Regions from separate parts of the Paenibacillus terrisolis genome, predicted to be linked through region 1. Evidence: riboswitches for the same ligand, from Rfam matches in the RefSeq annotation. Region 1 holds a riboswitch; each other region holds the start of a gene.

Evidence for each region. A riboswitch is a leader RNA that binds a small molecule or an ion and turns the genes downstream of it on or off. The one in region 1 is predicted to bind cobalamin.
Region 2: linked by a shared signal. The riboswitch ahead of ACI48K_RS16305 (anaerobic ribonucleoside triphosphate reductase) and the one ahead of ACI48K_RS00495 (ABC transporter substrate-binding protein) in region 1 are both predicted to bind cobalamin.
Region 3: linked by a shared signal. The riboswitch ahead of metE (5-methyltetrahydropteroyltriglutamate--homocysteine S-methyltransferase) and the one ahead of ACI48K_RS00495 (ABC transporter substrate-binding protein) in region 1 are both predicted to bind cobalamin.

The regions. Positions count from the first base shown of each region.
Region 1 is NZ_JBKFGG010000001.1:100,339-103,613, reverse strand. It holds gene ACI48K_RS00500 (methyl-accepting chemotaxis protein) at 1-484, shown strand, start outside; cobalamin riboswitch at 660-868, shown strand; gene ACI48K_RS00495 (ABC transporter substrate-binding protein) at 1,092-2,123, shown strand; gene ACI48K_RS00490 (FecCD family ABC transporter permease) at 2,123-3,169, shown strand; gene ACI48K_RS00485 (ABC transporter ATP-binding protein) at 3,166-3,275, shown strand, end outside.
Region 2 is NZ_JBKFGG010000017.1:159,980-163,254, forward strand. It holds gene ACI48K_RS16290 (HD domain-containing protein) at 1-356, shown strand, start outside; tRNA gene ACI48K_RS16295 (tRNA-Thr) at 466-538, opposite strand; gene ACI48K_RS16300 (MTH1187 family thiamine-binding protein) at 661-960, opposite strand; cobalamin riboswitch at 1,212-1,454, shown strand; gene ACI48K_RS16305 (anaerobic ribonucleoside triphosphate reductase) at 1,634-3,275, shown strand, end outside.
Region 3 is NZ_JBKFGG010000006.1:161,471-164,745, forward strand. It holds gene ACI48K_RS08375 (PTS sugar transporter subunit IIA) at 1-74, shown strand, start outside; gene nagE (N-acetylglucosamine-specific PTS transporter subunit IIBC) at 107-1,570, shown strand; cobalamin riboswitch at 1,753-1,950, shown strand; gene metE (5-methyltetrahydropteroyltriglutamate--homocysteine S-methyltransferase) at 2,088-3,275, shown strand, end outside.

The DNA.
Region 1 (3,275 bases):
ATATACCTTCAAACTGCAAAGCGTTGCCCGCGGTCTCGACAAGGCGTCGGCCGATTTAATGGCTTCGCTGGATACGATAAGGGACAATGGGGATGTTACGGCTGAGAGCTCCGGACGTGTGCTTGAAATGGGGCAGTCTTATGCGCAAATGCTTTTGGAGGAATCGGTTCAACCGGCATTTACGGGAATGATGGAGCAGGAGCACCGCTCGGCTTTACTAAAACTGCTCAATAGAGAAGAGGTTCTGGAGGCGGCCTGGACGAATCGTTCGGATGGCACGTTTGTAGTCTCGATTCCGGAGGCGGGACTCGTGACCGCCAAAGGCAGGGAGTGGTTCAAACGGGCCATGCAGGGGGAAACGGTGCTCTCGGAAGCATACGTATCGGCGATTTCCAAACGCCGCTGCATGACGCTTGCCGTGCCGATTTTGAAGGAAGGCTCCGTCATCGGCGTGCTCGGGGCGGATTTGTCGGTGGAGTCCTGAAGAAGGTTATGGGAATACGCGGAAACAAAGATTTCAAAATTCGTTTTTTGCGTGAAGCAAAGGGAAGCGGGAAGTTTCCCGGCAGGCGAAAGTTAAAATCTTAACTTTTTCATATTGTCAGCCTGGCTCTTTTCCCCTATAATCCATTAGAGAAGAATTGCCTTTAGACAAGCGAATAACGAAAGTGCCCGTGGGTCCCGGAGATGAGGCGAAAGCCGCATGCTTTGGGTTAAAAGGGAAGCCGGTGCAAATCCGGCACGGTCCCGCCACTGTAAACAGGGATGAAGCTCATATGATGCCACTGTCGCCCGCCAAGGGAGATGGGAAGGCGAGCTGAAATCTTAACCTGCGAGTCAGGAGACCTGCCAACGGGAAATCTAGACGGTCCTTCGAGGAAAGGATGACGCTCTGCTGAAAGGATCATTGCCTTTAGACGGATGCTTGGATATCCGGTGTGGCGTGACTTTGTAGACGTACCCCAATCCTTAGCGGATTGGGGTTTTCCTGTTTGAAGAATGGTTCAAAGGGGAGACGAAACGGCCGCTAAACTGCAAAACGCTTCGGATTCAGGTGTTTCTTGAATAAGAAACGAAGAGGAGAAGGTCAGATGAAAAATTGGAAACAGATATGGGTAGCCGGGCTGCTCGCTTTGATGCTGGTCGTTATGGCCGGCTGCGGCGCGAACAATACCGGGAACAACACGGCGAACAACGGAAATGGAAATGCCGCGGTTAATTCTTCGGCGCAGTCCGAACAGCAGAATCAAACTGCGGCAAATGCCGATGATGAACAGGCGGAGCAAACGACTTACCCATACACGGTAAAGGATTCCTCAGGCACGGAATTTACGTTTGAGTCGGCGCCGCAAAAAATCGTGTCGTTGGCTCCTTCGGAGACGGAGGTTTTGTTTGCATTAGGTTTGGATCAGCAGGTCGTTGGCGTTTCGGATCTGGACGATTATCCCGAGGCAGTTAAGGACAAGCCGAAAATGGGCGGCTCCAAGGTTAACGTAGAGGCTATCGTGGCGGCACAGCCCGATTTGGTCGTAGCGGCCAGCTTCATCGACGATGCTACCGTCAAAAGCTTGACCGACCTCGGACTCAAAGTATTCCGGGCCGATCCCAAAACGTTCAGCGATGTTATGGACCATATCAAGACCATCGGCACCATTACGAATCAACAGGCTGAAGCCGGCAAGGTTCTTGAGCAAATGAACCAGGAAATGACGCAGGTGACGGATGCCGTCAAATCGCTCACGCCGGATCAGAAGAAAAAGGTATATATTGAATTTTCGCCGGGCTGGACCGTCGGCAAAGGCGAGTTTATGGATGAAATGATCACTTTGGCCGGCGGCGTGAACGTGGCTTCCGACACGACCGGCTGGACGGAGATTAATGAAGAGAATATCATTAAGGCAAATCCTGACGTCATTTTGTATGCCAAAAGCGTCATCGACGAGAACAACAAGACATTGGCGGACATTATTAAGAGCCGTAGAGGATGGGACCAAATTACGGCCGTCAAGGAAAACCGCCTCGTGCCGCTTGACGATAATCTGCTCAGCCGTCCGGGTCCTCGCGTAACTCAGGGATTGATCGAAGTGGCTAAAGCGATTTATCCGGATTTAATTAAGCCATGATAGGCCGTAAGCTGGCCGGGTACGGAGCGATCGGACTCATCCTGCTCGCCGTAACCTTGCTTGTTTGCATCGGAGTGGGCTCCGTTCCGCTGCCGGCAGGGCAGATCGTCGGTATTTTGCTTCACCGGCTTCCGGGAGTCTCTTCCTGGATTACGCCGGATTGGAGCACCGCTTCGGAACAAATCGTCACGCAAGTGCGTCTGCCGCGGGTGCTGCTGGGCCTGCTGGTCGGAGCCTCGCTGGGCGTGGCGGGGACCGCCTTTCAAGGCGTGCTGCGCAATCCGCTGGCCGACCCGTTTACGCTTGGGGTATCTTCGGGTTCGGCGATCGGCGCGGCCGTGCTGATCTTTTACGGCTGGCAGTACTCTTTGATCGGCGTATTTACTTTGCCGCTCGTGGCATTTGTAACAGGGATCGCAACGCTCTGGATCGTCATTTGGCTGGCGCGGGAGAACGGAAGCATTCCGATCGAAAGCTTGGTTTTGTCCGGCGTTGTCATGCAGTCGTTCCTTGGGGCGGTCGTTTCTTTTTTAACGGCGATGTCCAAACGGACGGTAAATGAAATTTTATATTGGACGATGGGCAGTTTGAGTCTTCGCGGATGGTCGTATACGGCCATCCTTTTCCCGTATTTGGCGCTTGGCGCGATATTCCTATGGAGCCAGGCCCGCAGTTTGAACCTGCTCGCTTTGGGCGAACGCCAGGCCGCGCATTCCGGGTTGCACGTCGAACGCACCAAACTGATCGTACTGCTGGTGGCTACGCTAATGACGGCCGCCGCCGTGTCGGTATCCGGCGTTATCGGGTTTGTCGGACTGGTTATTCCGCATATGATCCGGCTTATCACAGGGCCGGACTACCGCTTGATTATTCCGCTATCCGCGCTGGGCGGCGGCATCTTCATGATGTGGAGCGATCTGGCCGCCCGCACGCTGCTGGCGCCGACGGAAATTCCGCTCGGCATTGTAACCGCGTTTGTCGGCGCGCCGTTTTTTGCCTATTTGCTGTATCGCAAGAAAAAGCAGCGGGAGGAGGAGTTGCGATGATCGAGGTCCAGGGCGTCTCCAAAACTTATGGCCGCGAGCCGGTGCTGCAGGATGTGACTTGGAGCGTGAGCAAAGGAGAATTCTGGGGAATCATCGGCCCGAACGG
Region 2 (3,275 bases), on a different contig from region 1:
GCGGTATTCCGGAAGATTCCATTCGGCTTGTATGGGATGCGGTTGCCCTGCATACAACCATCGGAATCGTCGAATATAAGGAAACCGAAGTGGCGCTTATGAATTTTGGCGTCGGTTATGATGTCGTTGGAAAGAACTTTGATCTCATCTCAGCAGAAGCGCGGCAGCAAATCGTCGAGGCTTTTCCTCGCAACCGGTTCAAACACGACATCTTACATGCCTTCTTGGAAGGCTTCAAGCATAAACCGGAAACGACATACGGCACGATTAACGCCGACGTGTGCGAAATGCTTCTTCCGGGATATAAGCGACCTAACTTTTGCCATCATGTCCTTCATTCCAAATGGGAAGAGTAATTTTCGTCAAATGAACCAGGGTTAGAAGGATGTTAGAAGTTTAAACTTACTGCACAAAAAAACGCGCCTTCCGAAAACCTCGGAAGGCGCGTTTTGCTTGCTTTTAGGATGCTGGTGAAGGGATTCGAACCCCCGACCTACGCATTACGAATGCGTTGCTCTACCAGCTGAGCTACACCAGCACATCTGTTTTTAGCGTGAAACAAAATTTATTATACCGCTTTTGAAAAATAAAGCAAGCGTAAATTTCCGGAATGCGGACGCTCTCCATCCCTTTTTCACGCCGCTTCGGCGGCGGGGGAGCCTAAAGCTTCTCCCGCACCGAGCGCAGCTTCTGCTCCGAAGAGCCGGCTTTGTCGCGGCGGTCGTCGATTTTGATCGACGTGGACACCCGCTGGGCGCCGGACTGGAACGGCGCTTCGTGAATCGCCCGTATGGCGGCAAACACGTCGTCCAGTGCCCCTTCGATGATGGTGCCCATCGAGGTCAGCGTGCAAACTACTCCCTCCTGCTGCTCCAAAACCCGCTGCAAATCCGCAACATAAGCGCTAAGGCTGGTGCTCCCCGTTCCGATCGGAATCACCGTCACTTCTGCAATGGCCATCTTAATCCCCTCTTTTCATGGTTTGTCACTTCTAAGATTACTAGATATTGGGTCAAACCCTTCATCCCTTTATTATAAACCATTTAATCTCCACTGGAAAAAATCCCATCATCGCCCATAAAAAGTTCACAAACTCCCGTGTCCCTCACGGGACTAGCGATTGGGGGATCAGCCCTCTTTTATCAGCAATCGATTCTATAAATCCACCGTTTACAAACACAACATATTGAGTTAATCTTAGAACATGACAACCAAATATAGTATAAATAGGTGATTCGGAAGACCTAGTCCTCCGGACCTTAAAAGGGAAGTGCGGTGCAATTCCGCTGCGGTCCCGCCACTGTAAACGGTAGCTTTGGTGACGCTCTCAACTGGGAGAAGCCAATAGCGGTTCGCCGACATTCATGCCACTGTATATTGTGATAGGGCAAATACGGGAAGGCGCCGGCGGATATACCGTAAGCCAGGAGACCTGCCTATTTGACGACACCGCTGTATATGATCCTGCGAGGAACAGGAGAGGTGTCCGCTTGCTGCTTATACATAAGTTTCACGATATAACGTGAATGTTTTAAGTTCCATTGTAGCGCATTCGGGCATTTTCAGCCTTGTCGGGTTGGAGATGCTTTTTATATGCAGTCAATGCTTAGTTTTTGGGGAGGAGAACTTTGTTATGGCATTGTTGAACCAAGTATATACTGACCAAGATGAAATGCTGGATGAAGTCATTCAATTAGGCGAGGAGATCGTTCACAGCCGTAATCTCGAGGTTTTGCGGGAAAACGCCAATTTGAACGGTGAGAGCTTCTCCGGCAAAATGAGCAAATTCGGCAGCGAATATGCCAAATGGTATGCGAATCATTTTGTCATGCCGAAACGGGTGGTTCAGGCGATCCGCGACAACATTCTCTATGTCCATGATCTTGATCAATATGCGATCGGCACGACCAACTGCATTTTTATCCCTTTCGAGAAATTGCTGCGGGAAGGCTTTAACACTGGCAACGGCAGCGTGCGTCCGCCCACCTCGATCATGACGGCGATGGCGCTCGTCGCAATTATTTTTCAATCCCAGCAGAACTCCCAATACGGAGGAGTATCCGCCAACAAGCTGGATTTCGACCTGGCTCCTTATGTGGGCAAGTCGTTCCGCAAGTATTTCCTGAAAGGTCTGGAGTATTTTGAGGAAGGAGAATCCGCTGGAGATTACGGAGACATTGCGATGAGCCGCGGCGACCTCCGGGAGCGTTTCCCGAAAACGTTCAAATACGCTTTAAAAGAAACCGAAAGCGAAACCATGCAGGCCTCGGAAAGCCTCATTCACAATCTGAACACGATGTCGAGCCGGGCCGGCGGGCAAATTCCGTTCACCAGCATCAACTACGGAACCTGCACTTCGCCGGAAGGACAATTAGTCATCAGCTCCCTGCTGAACGCGACGATGCGCGGACTTGGCAGCGGAGAAACGCCGATTTTCCCGATTCAAATCTTTAAATGCAAACAGGGTACCAACCAAAATCCGGGCGAACCCAACTATCCGCTATTCCTGAAAGCGGCGGAATGTTCGGCCAAACGGCTGTATCCGAACTTCGCCAATCTGGACGCGCCGCTGAATCTGCAGTATTACGATCCGGCCGATCCGGATACGGAGTTCGCCACAATGGGCTGCCGCACCCGGGTGCTGGCCGACCGGTTTGGCCGCAATCATTTATCCGGCAAAGGCAATCTGTCGTTCAACACGTTGAATCTGGTCAAACTAGGACTGGAACACGGCATTGCGCTGGGACGCCGAAAGAAAGCCGATGAACGCGGCTTCTACCACGAGCTTGAGCATTATATGGATATTGCTCTCGAAGGACTGCTCCACCGCTTTGAAATCCAATCTTCCCAAAAAGCCAAAGCCTCCGATTTCATGATGCGCGAGGGCGTATGGGAAGGCGGCGAATATCTCGCTCCTGACGAGCCGGTTCGGGATCTTCTGAAACATGGCAGCTTGTCCATCGGATTCATCGGGCTGGCGGAATGCATGAAGGCGATGTACGGCAAACATCATGCCGAAGACGAAACGGTATACGAAAAAGCCTTGGAGCTGATCTCTTTCATGCGCGCTTATTGCGATCGCCAAAGCGAACGCTGCAATTTGAACATTACGCTTTTCGCCACACCGGCGGAAGGCTTGTCCGGGAAATTTACCAAACGCGACAAGGTCACCTACGGTACCGTACCGGAAGTGGTCGACCGCGAATACTATACCAATTCTTTTCACGTTCCGGTGTATTACGACATCAGCGCGGCGAGAAAAATCGAGCTGGAAG
Region 3 (3,275 bases), on a different contig from region 1:
GCAGCTTGGAGACTTTCACCGGACCTGTGACTGCAGGCAGCAGCGTCATTTTGAAGGCGGTTCTAAAATCATAACAATATAATATTGAAAGGATGATTTTTGCATGATTCTGGCAAAATTGCAAAAGCTAGGAAAATCGTTGATGCTTCCTGTCGCGACACTTCCGGCGGCAAGTATTTTGCAAAGCTTCGGGCTGCTCAACTATGAAAAGGACATCCCTTTGGGATCGGTAGTGGGCGGTGCTCTGAACACTTACTTCGCTCCGTTTCTGAACGCCGCCGCGGGAGCCATTTTTGGCAACCTGGCGCTGATTTTTGCAATCGGGGTGGCTATCGGATTCGCGGGAGATGCCGTTGCGGGGTTGTCCGCACTTATCGCTTATCAAGTTTTGGTGAAGGTGCTGGCAACTGTACCGGCCGCGTTCTCCTGGATTCCAGACGACGCCGTTCTCGACATGGGCGTGCTCGGCGGTATTTTCGCAGGTTTGTGGTCCGCTTATCTCTATAACAAGTTTCACAAGATCAAACTTCCGGATTGGCTCGGTTTCTTCGCCGGCAAACGTTTCGTGCCGATTATTACCGCAGCCAGCACGATGGTGCTTACCGTATTCGTCGGTATGATCTGGAGCCCGATTCAAGACGTTATCAGTCAGTTCGGTAACTGGGTGGTTGGACTCGGCGCCATCGGATCGCTCGTATTCGGTATCGCCAACCGCCTCTTGATTCCAATCGGTTTGCATCACGTTATCAATACGATCGCCTGGTTCCAAATCGGCGACTTTACGAATGCCGCAGGGCAAGTGGTACACGGGGACCTCAACCGTTTCTTTGCCGGAGACAAAACGGCGGGGATGTTCATGACCGGTTTCTTCCCAATCATGATGTTCGCATTGCCTGGCGCCGCACTTGCGTTTATCCATACCGCAAAACCGGAAAAACGCAAAATGGTGGCTGGCATTTTCATCGGTTCCGCGCTGGCCGCATTCCTGACAGGGATTACCGAACCGCTTGAATTCTCATTTATGTTCGTTGCACCGCTTCTTTATGTCGTGCATGCGATTTTGACAGGGATTGCCGGTTACATTATGTACATTCTGGATGTCAAGCTGGGCTTCGGGTTCTCCGCAGGTTTGATTGATTACCTCGTGAACATGAAGCTGTCGACGAACGCGTGGATCCTGATTCCGGTCGGTCTCGTATTCTTCGTCGTGTACTATCTGCTGTTCCGGATCATCATCAAGGCGTTCAACCTCAAAACGCCGGGCCGTTCCGACGATCCGAACGAATTCGAAATTGAAACAGGCGCTCCTGCTCAAGCCGCAACTGGTGGCGCAGCCGACAGCAGAGCCGCAAAAATTCTGACGCAAATCGGCGGACCAAGCAACATCGAATCCGTGGATGCGTGCATTACCCGCCTTCGCCTCATCGTCAAGGACGACAAAATCGTAAATGACGGGGCGCTTAAAGCACTTGGCGCATCCGGCGTCATGAGACTCGGCAAAGGCGCAGTCCAAGTCGTATTCGGGCCTCAATCCGAAGCGATCAAAGACGAAATCCTAAAATTGCTGTAGGGTAACACACACGATATCAAAAGAGTCAGCAGGGCGGAGCTTCCATCCGCCCTGCTTATTTATGTTTACGTTTCAAAACCAAAATGGTTTCATGCTCAAGGAAGAAGTTGTAAGGAAATTAATCCGATGCGTTTTATGTTGTATAATCGGAAATTATGCAGTAACATGTATCTATATTCGAACTGAATATGAGGGGAATAGGTGCTTCATCCGTTTGGGTTGAAGCTTAAAAGGGAAGTCCGGTGTAGCGCCGGCGCGGTCCCGCCACTGTAACAGGGGAATCGGAGCAATCATGCCACTGACGAGTTTGACTTGTCGGGAAGGCCGTCTTCCGGTACCGATCCTGAAGCCAGGAGACCTGCCTATTTCGACAGCACTGCTGTACCTACGGGAGATAGGGAGGTGTTAAAGATGTGTACCGTCGAATTCCGGATCGAGGGCTCTCTTTAGCTGCGCCGTGCAGGCTTGCTGAAGGGGGCTTTTTTGTTTTACACAACAAACAAGGGAGGAAGAGAAATTGAGACAAATTACAAGCGGCAACACGGGGTATCCGAGAATTGGCAAACAGCGGGAATGGAAAAAGAGCATCGAGGCTTACTGGGCCGGAAAAATCACCGAAGCACAGCTGCATGAGCAGTTGACGGCCATTCGCCTGGATCATTTGCGGCTGCAGCAGGATAAAGGAATCGATGTCATTCCGGTTGGCGATTTCACGTATTACGATCATGTGCTGGATACAGCCACGATGTTCGGGCTGATTCCTGAACGGTTCGGTTGGGCGGAGGGGACGTTGCCGCTCAAAACTTATTACGCGATTGCCAGGGGAAATGACACGGCGACAGCCAGCAAAATGACCAAATGGTTTAATACGAACTACCACTATATCGTCCCCGAGCTTAGGGATTTAGAGCCTCGACTGACTGTAAACCGCCCGCTGGCGGCCTATCTTGAGGCCAAAGAACAGCTCGGGATCGAAGGAAGACCGGTTCTGCTCGGTTTGTTTACTTTTTTGAAATTGTCCAAAGGTTTTACGAATGCGGAATGGGGAGGATGGATAGCCAAGCTGCTGCCTTTGTACGTCAACGTCCTTCAGGATTTAAAAGCAGCGGGAGCCGCTTGGGTACAAATCGATGAGCCGGCCGCAGTGATTTCCTTAACGGAGGAGGATCTCCGCCATCTTCGGCAAATCTATGAAACCATTGCCGAGCAGGTCCCCGGACTGTCGATCATGCTGAATACTTTCTTCGAATCGGTTGCAAATTATGAAGAGTTCGTCAGCTTGCCGGTGAGCGGGTTTGGACTCGATTTGGTGCATGGCAAGGAAAGAAACCTTGAGTCTCTGCGCCGTTATGGCTTCCCGAAAGGCAAAACATTAGGGGCGGGGCTGATCGACGGCAGAAACATTTGGCGAACGGATCTGGATCAGGCCCGTCAGTTACTGGACGAAATCCTGGATCTGGCCGGCAACCCGGCGGTGATCATTCAGCCTTCCTGCAGCTTGCTCCACGTGCCGGTCAACGCCAGCCCAGAGACAAAACTTGACCCGGCGCTGCTGGAGTCGCTCTCTTTTGCCGAACAAAAGCTCGATGAAGTGATCGCCTTAGGTCAAGCCGCATCGAGAGGCGTTACGCCTGAATTGTTCGCGAATAACCGCACGGCATTGCGAAGTCTTGCCGAAGCTCCGGCCAGAAATCGCGATCACGTT